One region of the Streptomyces sp. NPDC002403 genome, then DNA from elsewhere that is predicted to be linked to it. Evidence: riboswitches for the same ligand, from Rfam matches in the RefSeq annotation. Region 1 holds a riboswitch; the other holds the start of a gene.

Region 1 (5,476 bases):
AGATCGAGCAGATGAACAAGATCATCGACAGGCTCTGATCGCAGCGCGGGTGCGGGCCTTCGCACGGCCCTCCGGAGGGAGTCGTGCGAAGCCCCGCATCCCCTGGGCCTTGCGTTCGGATCACACCGGGCTCGTGTGTTCCGGAGCCGCGAGCAGAGCGACCACCTCCTGAGCGGTGGTCTCCCGGAGTTCCTCCCCGACCAGCAGCCACCGGGTGATGCCGAGCGATTCGAGGAAGGGCAGATCGTGACTGGCGATCAGGAGCGCCCCCTCGTAGGACTCGAGCGCACCGGTCAGCTGCCGCACGCTGGCGACGTCGAGGTTGTTGGTCGGCTCGTCCATCATCAGCAGCTGCGGCGCCGGTGCGGCGAGCATCGTCGCCGCGAGGGCGGCACGGAAGCGTTCTCCGCCCGAGAGGGTGCCCGCCGGCTGCTCCGCGCGTCTCCCCTGGAACAGGAAGCGCGCGAGCTGGGCACGGATGTGGTTGTCGGTGACCCCGGGGGCCATCCGGGCCACGTTCGCCGCGACGCTCAGCTCCTCGTCCAGCACGTCGAGCCGCTGCGGAAGGAACCGCGTCGGAACGAACGTCCTGGCCTCGCCGGACAAGGGGGACAGCTCACCGGTGAGGGTGCGCAGCAGCGTCGTCTTCCCGGCGCCGTTGCGGCCGACGAGCGCGATCCGCTCGGGCCCCCGTACCTGGAGGCTGCCCTCACGGAGCCTCCCGAACCGCGGGCGCAGCTCGTGCAGGCTCAGCACGGTGCGTCCGGCGGGCACCGCGGTGCGGGGAAGGTCCACGCGGATCTCGGCATCGTCACGGATGGCCTCCGCGGCCTCCTCACGGCGCTCGCGCGCCTCGCTGAGCCGCTCCTCGTGGACGCCGCGAAGCTTGCCCGCCGACTCCTGCGCGGACCGCTTGCGGCGGCCGGCCAGGATCTTCGGGAGGCTTCCTTCGGCCTCGGTCCTCCTCCCGTTTCTCTGGCGTCGGGCCAGCTTCACCCGGGTCTCCTCCAGTTCGCGTTTCTGGCGGCGAAGATCGGCCTCCGCGGCCCGCAACGTCCGCCCGGCGGACTCCTGTTCAGTGGCCACGGCTTCCTGGTACGCGGACCAGCCACCCCCGTACCAGTTCACGGATCCGGCGCGCAGTTCGGCGATGCGGTCCACACGCTCCAGCAGTTCGAGGTCGTGACTGACCACGACCAGCACGCCCGAGCGCCAGGAGTCGACGGCCTCGTAGAGCCTCCGGCGGGCGAACACATCGAGGTTGTTGGTGGGCTCGTCCAGCAGCAGCACGTCGGGACGGTCCAGCAGCAGTGCGGCCAGGCGCAGCAGCACGGTCTCGCCACCGGACAACTGGCCGACCGTGCGGTCCAGTCCGATGTCCCCGAGCCCGAGCTGGCCCAGGGTCGCCAGGGCCCGTTCCTCGACGTCCCAGTCGTCGCCGATCGTCTCGAAGTGCTTCTCGTCGACGTCTCCGGACTCGATGGCGCGCAGCGCCTCGCGCCGCTCGGCGATGCCCAGGGCCCGGTCCACCCGCAGTGTGGTGTCGAGGGTGATGTTCTGCGGAAGGTGGGCGAGGCTACCACTGACGGTCACCGACCCCTGGGAGGGGCGGAGTTGACCGGCGAGCAGTTGCAGCAGTGTGGACTTTCCCGCGCCGTTGGTACCGACGAGGCCGACGCGGCCCCGGCCGATGGCGAGCGAGAGTCCTTCGAAGACGGTCGTGCCGTCCGGCCGGCTGAAGGACAGGGCCGAGCAGGTGAGGGAAGCGCCGGGGGTGATGGGTGTCGCCATGGTGTTCCTCGCATTCGCAAGCGCGGTGAGTGGGGGCTTCGTATGCGAGCACCACGCGGCGACCGAGCAGCGGAGGAAGGTACGGCGGCCCTGGAGATCGAGGGACGGCTCATGCACCGAGGTCGCATCCACGCGGGGTCACGGGCAGTGCGGAGCACTGCTACGGCGTGACAGGCGTACGGGCGGTGCCGTACGGCGTGATGTTCGCAGACCTCAGATGCGCAACGTCCACCTCTATCGGAGACAACAGGACATCAGCACCATAACGGTGGAGGGGGAGGGATGGCAATGCCTCCGGGCGTCGGGCAGGGCCGGCGAGGTGAGCTCCCCGTCGCGATATATCCGTCCCGTTATGGGTGGTTCGAGCGAATTGCCCTTTTAAATGCTTGGCGAAATGCACCTTTTGTGAATTCGTGGCGCGAGTCACTTTCCATCCTCCCGGAGTCGCGTCACGCGATGCGGAGCCCTTTCCGCGCAAGGAGGGGGGAGTGCTCGATGTGAGCTGGATTACCACTGTTCCCGTGACTTGATCTTGTAAGTGAATTGCGTGTGGAAATCAGGGTCTTGTCCCTTTCGGTCCCTCTCGCCTACGGTCACCGTCAATCCGGACGGAACGCCGAATCCTGCCGCCGCCCGGACATCCGACCCACTCGTGTACGGCAGGAGCGGGGGACCCAGGTAAGCCGCCGGCCCGGTATCCGGAACGGCTGGGGTCTTTCGTCTGGATCCGGCCTGATCCAGACGAAAGGCCCCTGGGGTGAAGCCGCGCTCAGCGCGGCCAGGCATCTCCAGCCTGAACCCGACAGCTCACCTCGCAGGCGACGGAGAGGAATTCATCATGTCCGCAACGCCTACCTGCCGTCGTCGTAGGTCCACCTCGCTGACCCGGGGCTTCATAGCCGTGGGCACGGGTGCGGCCGCCCTCCTGCTGCCGTTGACCGGCGCCGCCACGGCCTCCGCGGCGCCGGCGCAGTCCGTCAGCGCCGTGGCGCCCGCGGCGCAGCCCGTGACGTACACGAACAATCTGGACGGCTGGATCAAGGAGTCGCTGGCCGTCATGGCCAAGCACGGCATTCCCGGCAGCTACGACGGCATCCACCGCAACGTGATGCGCGAGTCCTCCGGCAACCCCTTTGCCATCAACAACTGGGACTCGAACGCCGCCGCCGGAACGCCGTCCAAGGGTCTCCTCCAGATCATCGACCCGACCTTCCGGGCCTACCACGTGCCCGGAACGGCGATGGACGCCTACGACCCCGTCGCCAACATCACCGCGGCGTGCAACTACGCGGCCCACAGGTACGGCTCCATCGACAACGTCTTCGGGGCCTACTGAGGTACGGAATCCAGCCGCGGTGGCGTCCAGTCGGCATGGCGCAGGATCGTGCGGACGGTGACGCGGGACGGTGCGAGGCGCAGTGCCGTGTTCCGCAGCGCGACGGCCGCCGGACGGGACAGCTGCTGACCCATCCGGCCGGCCCGGCGGGCGGCCCGGGCGACCGACTGGCTGCGGGGCCGGCGCTCGGCGTCGTAGCGGCCGAGCGCCGACTCGACGGTGGGTCCGGCGCGGAGCGCGGCGGCCGGCGTCGCCGCGTCCTCCAGTGCCTGGCAGGCTGAGCCTGCGCCACCCGGAGTTGCGCGAGATTCTCGTAACCGCGCGAGAACGCGGCACGCGAGGCCGTGCGGGCGTTCCTGGACGCGCGGGGCGTGGCCGACGCGGAGGGCCGGACGCTCACGATGCTGGCCTGTGTGGACGGGCTGGTGTTCGACCGGCTGGTGGGTGGCGGGGAAGTGCCGAGGGACGAGATCGCGGGACTGGTCGCCGCGGCGCTGCGCGGCGCCTGACCATCGCCGCGCGGGCACCTCCCCGCACCGGTTCGTCCGCGCGGGACCCTCACTCCGGGGCGCGCTCCACCGGCTTCGCCGGTCCTGAGCGGGGCATCACGGGAACGGTCGCCGCCGCCCCGGCCCGGACCGCCTGCACCACCGCGTCGTGCAGGCGACGGCTGTCCTCCTCCGAACGGCACGCGACGGGGCTGCCCGACATGGTGAACCAGTCGATCGCGCCGGTGTACTGCACAGTGACCTGGGCCATGTCCTGCGCCCAGGTCGTGTGAACGGTCAGGTCCCCGGACAGGACACCGACCTCCTCCGTCAGCACGCCACCGTGCCCGGAGAACACACCGCGAGTCGTCCATGACGCCCAAGCCATGACTCCAGGCTGGCATCAACACCGAGGATGCGCGACCCGCGGGCTCGCCGCCCCGTCCGTGCGGAAGGCGGCCCCGCCTTCCGGATGCTGGATACGGGCGAAACTTTCCGTCTGCCCGGGCTGCGGTTCCCGCACCCCCCGATCCCCGGACTATGACGCGTTGTTAACGCCAAACCGTCGGATTCGGCCCTCCGAACAACGAATTCCGAAGGTGAACGCCTCTTGACCTGCGGAACACGTCGGGATTGCATATCGCGCTGGGAGCGACGAAACCACTCACCACGTCCTCGTCTGGAGGCGATACCGCTCCCGTGCTCAGACACCGCACCTGTTGATCGGAACCGCACGATGACCGACACGCTCAGCGCTCCCCAGGCGCTCGCCCCAGCGACCGGCCCCACCCCCCAGAAGCTCAAGCGTTCCATCGGCGTCGTGGGCGGCACACTGCTCACGCTCTCCTGCGTGACGCCCGCCTCGACCCTCTTCGTGGTCGTACCGGACCTGTTCTCCACCCTCGGCACGTACACCGCCCTCACCATCGCCATCGGCTCGCTGCTCTGCATCGCGGTCGCCTTCTGCTACTCGGAGCTGGGCACGCTCATCCCCAGCGCCGGCGGCGAGTACGCCATGGTGTCGACCATGGCGGGGCGGCTCGCCGGGTGGCTCGTCTTCGTGCTCTCGCTGCTGGTCGTGATGATCGTTCCCCCGGTGATCGCCATGGGAACGGCCGACTACCTCGCGCCCATCGTGCACATCCCGGCCCCCGTCGCGGGTGCCGGCGTCATGTTGCTCGCCACCCTCGCCGGCCTCCTGGACCTGCGCGCCAACGCGTGGATCACCGGAATCTTCCTCGTACTCGAAGTGATCGCGGCAGGCGTCGTCGCCGTTCTCGGCTTCGCCCACTCCGAGCGAGGCGGATCGGCGCTGGTGCACGGGTCGGTCGCCTCCTCCGGCGGCACGAGCTCGACCGTCACCGCGATGATGGTGGTCTCCGGGCTCGCGATCGCGCTCTTCATCACCCAGGGCTTCTCCACGGCCGTCTACCTCTCCGAGGAACTGGAGAACCCGCGGCGCAACGTGGCCCGCACCGTGCTCGCCACCCTCGCCATATCCACGGCGGTCATCCTCGTCCCGGTCATCGCGATCACCCTGGGCGCCCCGGACCTGGAGGCCCTGACCTCGGGCGACCTCAACACGATGGTGGCCGCCTGGTCCAACTCGGCCGTCGGCACCTTCGTCAGCCTCTGCGTCGCCCTCGCGATCATCAACGCGGGCATCGTGATGGTCATCCAGAACTCCCGGGTGCTCTTCGCCTCCGCCCGTGACAAGGCCTGGCCCGCACCGATCAACAACGCCCTCGCCCGGCTCGGTCGGTTCGGTTCCCCATGGGTGGCGACCCTGGTCGTCGGCATCCCCGGCGCGGCGCTCTGCTTCGTCAACCTCGACACGCTGTACGGCGTCACCGGCGTCTCC
Region 2 (5,476 bases), on a different contig from region 1:
ACTGGCTGCGCACCAAGGCCATCGAGAAGCAGCGCGACTCGGTCACCGACGGAGTCCCGCTCGGCCAGCCCGGCCTGGCGCTGGCGGCGAAGCTGGCCGGCCGGGTCCGTACCGCGGGGCTCGACGTGCCGCTCCCCACCGGCGACGGCATCGGCTACGAGCTCCTCGCCCTCGCCGTACGCGCCGAGCAGGACGGCATCGACCCCGAAGCCGCGCTGCGGGCCGCGGGCCGCGCCTACCGGGACGCCATCAGAGCGGCGGAGGACAACGCCTAGCGCCGCAGGGCGCCGGAGGGCCTTCGGGGGCAGCCGATAACGTCGGGGGGTGAACCACAGCCCCGCCGACCGCCCCGCCGATCAGCCCGCCGCCTGCCCCGCCGGCGCACCCGAACTCTTCACCTGGGAGTTCGCCACCGACCCGTACCCGGCGTACGCCTGGCTGCGCGAGCACAGCCCCGTGCACCGGACCGCGCTGCCCAGCGGCGTCGAGGCCTGGCTGGTGACCCGGTACGCGGACGCGCGGCAGGCGCTCGCCGACTCCCGGCTCTCCAAGAACCCGGCGCACCACGCCGAGCCGGCGCACGCCAGGGGGAAGACGGGCATTCCGGGGGAGCGCAAGGCGGAGCTGATGACGCATCTGCTGAACATCGACCCGCCGGACCACACCCGGCTGCGCCGCCTCGTCTCCAAGGCGTTCACCCCGCGCCGGGTCGCCGAGTTCGCACCGCGCGTACAGGAACTGACGGACCGCCTCATCGACCGCTTCGTCGCGGAGGGCAAGGCGGACCTCATCCACGACTTCGCCTTCCCGCTCCCCATCTACGCGATCTGTGATCTGCTCGGCGTCCCGCCCGAGGACCAGGACGACTTCCGGGACTGGGCGGGCATGATGATCCGCCACGGCGGCGGCCCGCGCGGCGGGGTGGCCCGGTCGGTGAAGAAGATGCGCGGCTACCTCGCCGAACTCATCCACCGCAAGCGGGAGAACCCCGGGGACGACCTGATCTCCGGGCTGATCCGGGCCAGCGACCACGGCGAGCACCTCACCGAGAACGAGGCCGCGGCCATGGCCTTCATCCTGCTCTTCGCCGGATTCGAGACCACGGTCAACCTCATCGGCAACGGGGTCTACGCCCTGCTGCGCAACCCCGGGCAGCGCCGGCGGCTCCAGCTCTCCCTGGACGCGGGGGAGAGCGGGCTGCTGGAGACCGGGATCGAGGAGCTGCTGCGGTACGACGGTCCGGTGGAGCTGGCCACCTGGCGGTTCGCCACGGAGCCGCTGGCGCTCGGCGGGCAGGACATCGCGGCCGGGGACCCCGTGCTCGTGGTGCTCGCCGCGGCCGACCGCGACCCGGAGCGCTTCGAGGACCCCGACACGCTCGACCTCGCGCGGCGTGACAATCAGCACCTCGGATACGGGCACGGGATCCACTACTGCCTGGGCGCGCCGCTCGCCCGGCTGGAGGGACAGACCGCGCTCGCCACGCTCCTGACCCGCCTTCCGGACCTGCGGCTTGCGGTGGAACCTGCCGATTTGCGGTGGCGTGGCGGGCTCATCATGCGTGGACTTCGCACGCTTCCGGTGGAGTTCACGCCGGGGGCCGCGCATGCCGGAAGTGACATCCCGTCAACTCTGTGACTTTCGCGTGATCTGCGCTGCATCGACTTGTGACGCGCGTTCGAGTCCCGCTAGGTTCACCGTTCGACTCACCAGTCACACGTCAGTCACACGGAAGGCAACCCCATGGGCTCCGCGAACGGCAGACACCGTCGCCCCCGTCAGGCACCCGCCATCGTCGTCGCCGCGGGCGTGACCGGATCGGCCATCGCCATCCCGCTGCTCGGCGCGGCCGGTGCGCACGCGGCCGACGCGACGACCTGGGACCGGGTGGCCGAGTGCGAGAGCGGCGGTGCGTGGAGCGCCGACTACAGGAACGGCTACTACGGCGGCCTGCAGTTCTCGCCGGAGATCTGGAAGGCGTACGGCGGTGAGGCGTACGCGGAGCGCGCCGACCTCGCCAGCCGGGCGCAGCAGATAGAGGTGGCCGAGAAGGTTCTGGAGGACCGGGGGCCGAAGGCATGGCCCAGCTGTGCGGTCATCTCCGGCCTCGCGGTGGACGGGGTGCTGCCGGGGGTCGACCCGGGCTCCGTCCCCGCCGAGGACCCGGCCGGGAGCGCGAAGCCGGCTGACGGGGCGTCGGCGGACCCGTCCGACGACGCCACGCCGTCCACGAGCCCCTCGGACGGTACGGGCGGCTCGGACGGCTCGCAGGGGGCCGGCAAGCCGTCGGGGAAGACCTCGCCGTCCCCGAAGTCCTCCGGTTCGACCACTCCGTCCCCCGGCGCCCCCCGTGACACGCCCGGCTCGTCCAGTGGCGTGGGCGGCAAGCACCGTGGCGCGCCGGCCGCCGAGGGGAGCCGCGGCACGGACGGCGGCGACCGCGAGTCGGGCCGGCACGCCTCCCGCGGCGGCAGCGACGCGCGCGACACGGCCGAGCCGACGGCTGACGGCACGTACACCGTCCGCCCCGGCGACAACCTCTGGTCGATTGCTGACGCACAGAAGGTTCCCGGTGGCTGGCCCGCGCTCTACGAGGCCAACAAGGGTGCCGTCGGCTCCGACCCGGACCTCATCCTCCCTGGCCAGAGCCTCGATCTCGATGTGAAGGACCAGTGAAGGCAGTCTGATAATCGACTAAAAACACCTCGAAAATCGGGGTAGTTCAGGGACCTATGTCCACTTATGCGTAAGTGAGACATGGGTCTCTTTGCGTCAACTGGCGTGTCGCGCCTGGGGGCCCCTTCCGCATCGCGTCCCACCTGCGGAAACGACGGTTCTTCAGATGCAAGTACGGGTGGATTGTCCGATGTGTCCATCTTTGAATGTGAGGGTTGCGTATGTTTACGGTCGGAACCGCTCGCACCGCGGGCCCCGTCGACCGTCACGCCGAATCCTGCCGTCGGTCGAAGGGAACAGACGCGTAAAGCGCCGTAGGCAGGAGCGGGGGACCCAGGTAAGCGCCGGGCCCGATCGTCGAGAGACGCATCAGGACCGGCTTGGGGTGAAGTCGCGTGCTAGGACGTGCGACCGGGCAACTCACTTGGCCCGAACCCGACAGCTCACCTCGTAGGCGTCGGTGAGGAGAAGTTCCATGCTGCTTTCCAGCAAGGGCAAGCACCGCCGCCCGTCCAAGGCCGTCCGTATCGCCACGCTCGCCGGTGTCGCCGGTGCCGCTGTCGCCGTGCCCCTGATGGGTGCGACCGGCGCCTCCGCCGCCTCCGTCGCCACCTGGGACGCCGTCGCCCAGTGCGAGTCCGGTGGCAACTGGTCCATCAACACCGGCAACGGCTACTACGGCGGTCTGCAGTTCTCGCAGTCCAGCTGGGCCGCCGCCGGCGGTACGCAGTACGCCCCCCGCGCCGACCTGGCCACCAAGGCCCAGCAGATCGCCACCGCCGAGCGGCTCCTCGACATGCAGGGCCCGGGCGCCTGGGGCTGCGCCGGCGCCGGCAACCTGACCAACGACGGCGTCGACCCGGGCGTCGACACCGGCTCCTCCTCCAACTCCACCGCGAGCTCCGGCGCCTCCGAGCAGCAGAGCGCCCCGGCCGCCCCGAAGCAGCAGGCCCAGCCGAAGCAGAGCGAGCGCACCGAGGCTCCCGCCGCCTCCCGCTCGGACCGCTCCGCCGCCCCGCAGGCCGAGTCGAAGAAGACCGTCACCACCCCGACCGGCGAGAAGGTCAAGAAGGGCGACGGCGAGTACAAGGTCGTCTCCGGCGACTCGCTGAGCAAGATCGCCGCCGACCACAAGGTCGAGGGCGGCTGGCAGAAGCTGTTCGAGCTGAACAAGGACATCGTCAAGAACGCCGACCTGATCTACCCGGGTCAGCAGCTGCACCTGACGAAGTAGTCACGGCTCGCTCCTCCCCGAGCACCCCGGCCCGGCGCGCGTTCCCCCGTACGCGCCGGGCCGGGGTTCTGCCGTCCGCGCTCGGGGGAGCGGCGGACCGTTCAAGTGTTGTAGTTACCGGTCAGTAGAATTCTGACCGTTTGCCCGGCAATGTGTGCCCTCGGGTCCTTTTTCGTCCCAGGGGTCGGGCGGTCGTCGGGCTGAGCGGGCCGGGCCGGTTAGGCTCTTGGCGCAAGGCCAAAGCGACCCTGCACAAACAGCGTCATATCCCAGAAGGAGATGCCTCGTGCCGTCCATCGACGTCGTCGTAGCCCGGGAAATCCTCGACTCCCGCGGAAACCCCACGGTCGAGGTCGAGGTCGGCCTCGACGACGGCAGCACCGGCCGTGCTGCCGTTCCGTCCGGCGCCTCCACGGGTGCGTTCGAGGCCATCGAGCTCCGTGACGGTGACCCCAACCGCTACCAGGGCAAGGGCGTCGAGAAGGCCGTCCTCGCCGTGATCGAGCAGATCGGCCCGGAGCTCGTCGGCTACGACGCCACCGAGCAGCGCCTGATCGACCAGGCGATGTTCGACCTGGACGCCACCGAGAACAAGGGCTCGCTCGGCGCCAACGCCATCCTCGGCGTCTCGCTGGCCGTCGCCCACGCCGCCTCCGAGGCCTCGGACCTGCCGCTGTTCCGCTACCTCGGCGGCCCGAACGCGCACCTGCTGCCCGTTCCGATGATGAACATCCTCAACGGCGGTTCGCACGCCGACTCCAACGTGGACATCCAGGAGTTCATGATCGCGCCGATCGGCGCCGAGTCGTTCTCCGAGGCGCTGCGCTGGGGTGCCGAGGTCTACCACACGCTGAAGAAGGTCCTGAAGACCAAGGGCCTGTCGACCGGTCTCGGCGACGAGGGCGGCTTCGCGCCGAACCTGGAGTCGAACCGCGCCGCCCTCGACCTCATCATCGAGGCCATCAAGGAGGCCGGCTACGCCCCGGGCAAGGACATCGCGCTCGCGCTCGACGTCGCCGCGTCCGAGTTCTACAAGGACGGCAAGTACGAGTTCGAGGGCAAGGCCCGCTCGGCCGCCGAGATGACCGAGTACTACGAGGAGCTCGTCTCCGCGTACCCGCTGGTCTCCATCGAGGACCCGCTGTACGAGGACGACTGGGCCGGCTGGAAGGTCATCACCGACAAGCTCGGCGCCAAGGTGCAGATCGTCGGCGACGACCTCTTCGTCACCAACCCGGAGCGCCTGGCCCGCGGTATCGAGGAGGGCTCCGCCAACGCCCTGCTCGTCAAGGTCAACCAGATCGGCTCGCTGACCGAGACCCTGGACGCCGTCGAGCTGGCCCAGCGCAACGGCTTCAAGTGCATGATGTCCCACCGCTCCGGCGAGACCGAGGACGTCACCATCGCCGACCTCGCGGTCGCCGTGAACTGCGGCCAGATCAAGACCGGCGCCCCGGCCCGCTCGGACCGCGTCGCCAAGTACAACCAGCTGCTGCGCATCGAGGAGATCCTCGACGACGCCGCGGTGTACGCGGGCCGTTCGGCCTTCCCGCGGTTCAAGGTCTG

Evidence for each region. Region 1 has a riboswitch for cyclic di-AMP ahead of ACWCPY_RS06195 (transglycosylase SLT domain-containing protein). Riboswitches for the same ligand answer to the same signal wherever they lie in the genome.
Region 2: another riboswitch for cyclic di-AMP. It lies ahead of ACWCPY_RS35885 (transglycosylase family protein); the one in region 1 lies ahead of ACWCPY_RS06195 (transglycosylase SLT domain-containing protein).

Annotation. Positions count from the first base shown of each region.
Region 1 is NZ_JBSFBQ010000003.1:346,233-351,708, forward strand. Features, by position in the region: gene ACWCPY_RS06185 (DUF305 domain-containing protein) at 1-38, shown strand, start outside; gene ACWCPY_RS06190 (ABC-F family ATP-binding cassette domain-containing protein) at 121-1,791, opposite strand; cyclic di-AMP (ydaO/yuaA leader) riboswitch at 2,396-2,627, shown strand; gene ACWCPY_RS06195 (transglycosylase SLT domain-containing protein) at 2,630-3,127, shown strand; partial or broken gene ACWCPY_RS06200 (FAD-dependent oxidoreductase) at 3,121-3,408, opposite strand; partial or broken gene ACWCPY_RS06205 (TetR family transcriptional regulator) at 3,408-3,636, shown strand; gene ACWCPY_RS06210 (hypothetical protein) at 3,686-4,003, opposite strand; gene ACWCPY_RS06215 (APC family permease) at 4,352-5,476, shown strand, end outside.
Region 2 is NZ_JBSFBQ010000055.1:20,221-25,696, forward strand. Features, by position in the region: gene ACWCPY_RS35870 (nucleoside triphosphate pyrophosphohydrolase) at 1-275, shown strand, start outside; gene ACWCPY_RS35875 (cytochrome P450 family protein) at 325-1,638, shown strand; gene ACWCPY_RS35880 (transglycosylase family protein) at 1,744-2,676, shown strand; cyclic di-AMP (ydaO/yuaA leader) riboswitch at 2,977-3,148, shown strand; gene ACWCPY_RS35885 (transglycosylase family protein) at 3,152-3,910, shown strand; gene eno (phosphopyruvate hydratase) at 4,197-5,476, shown strand, end outside.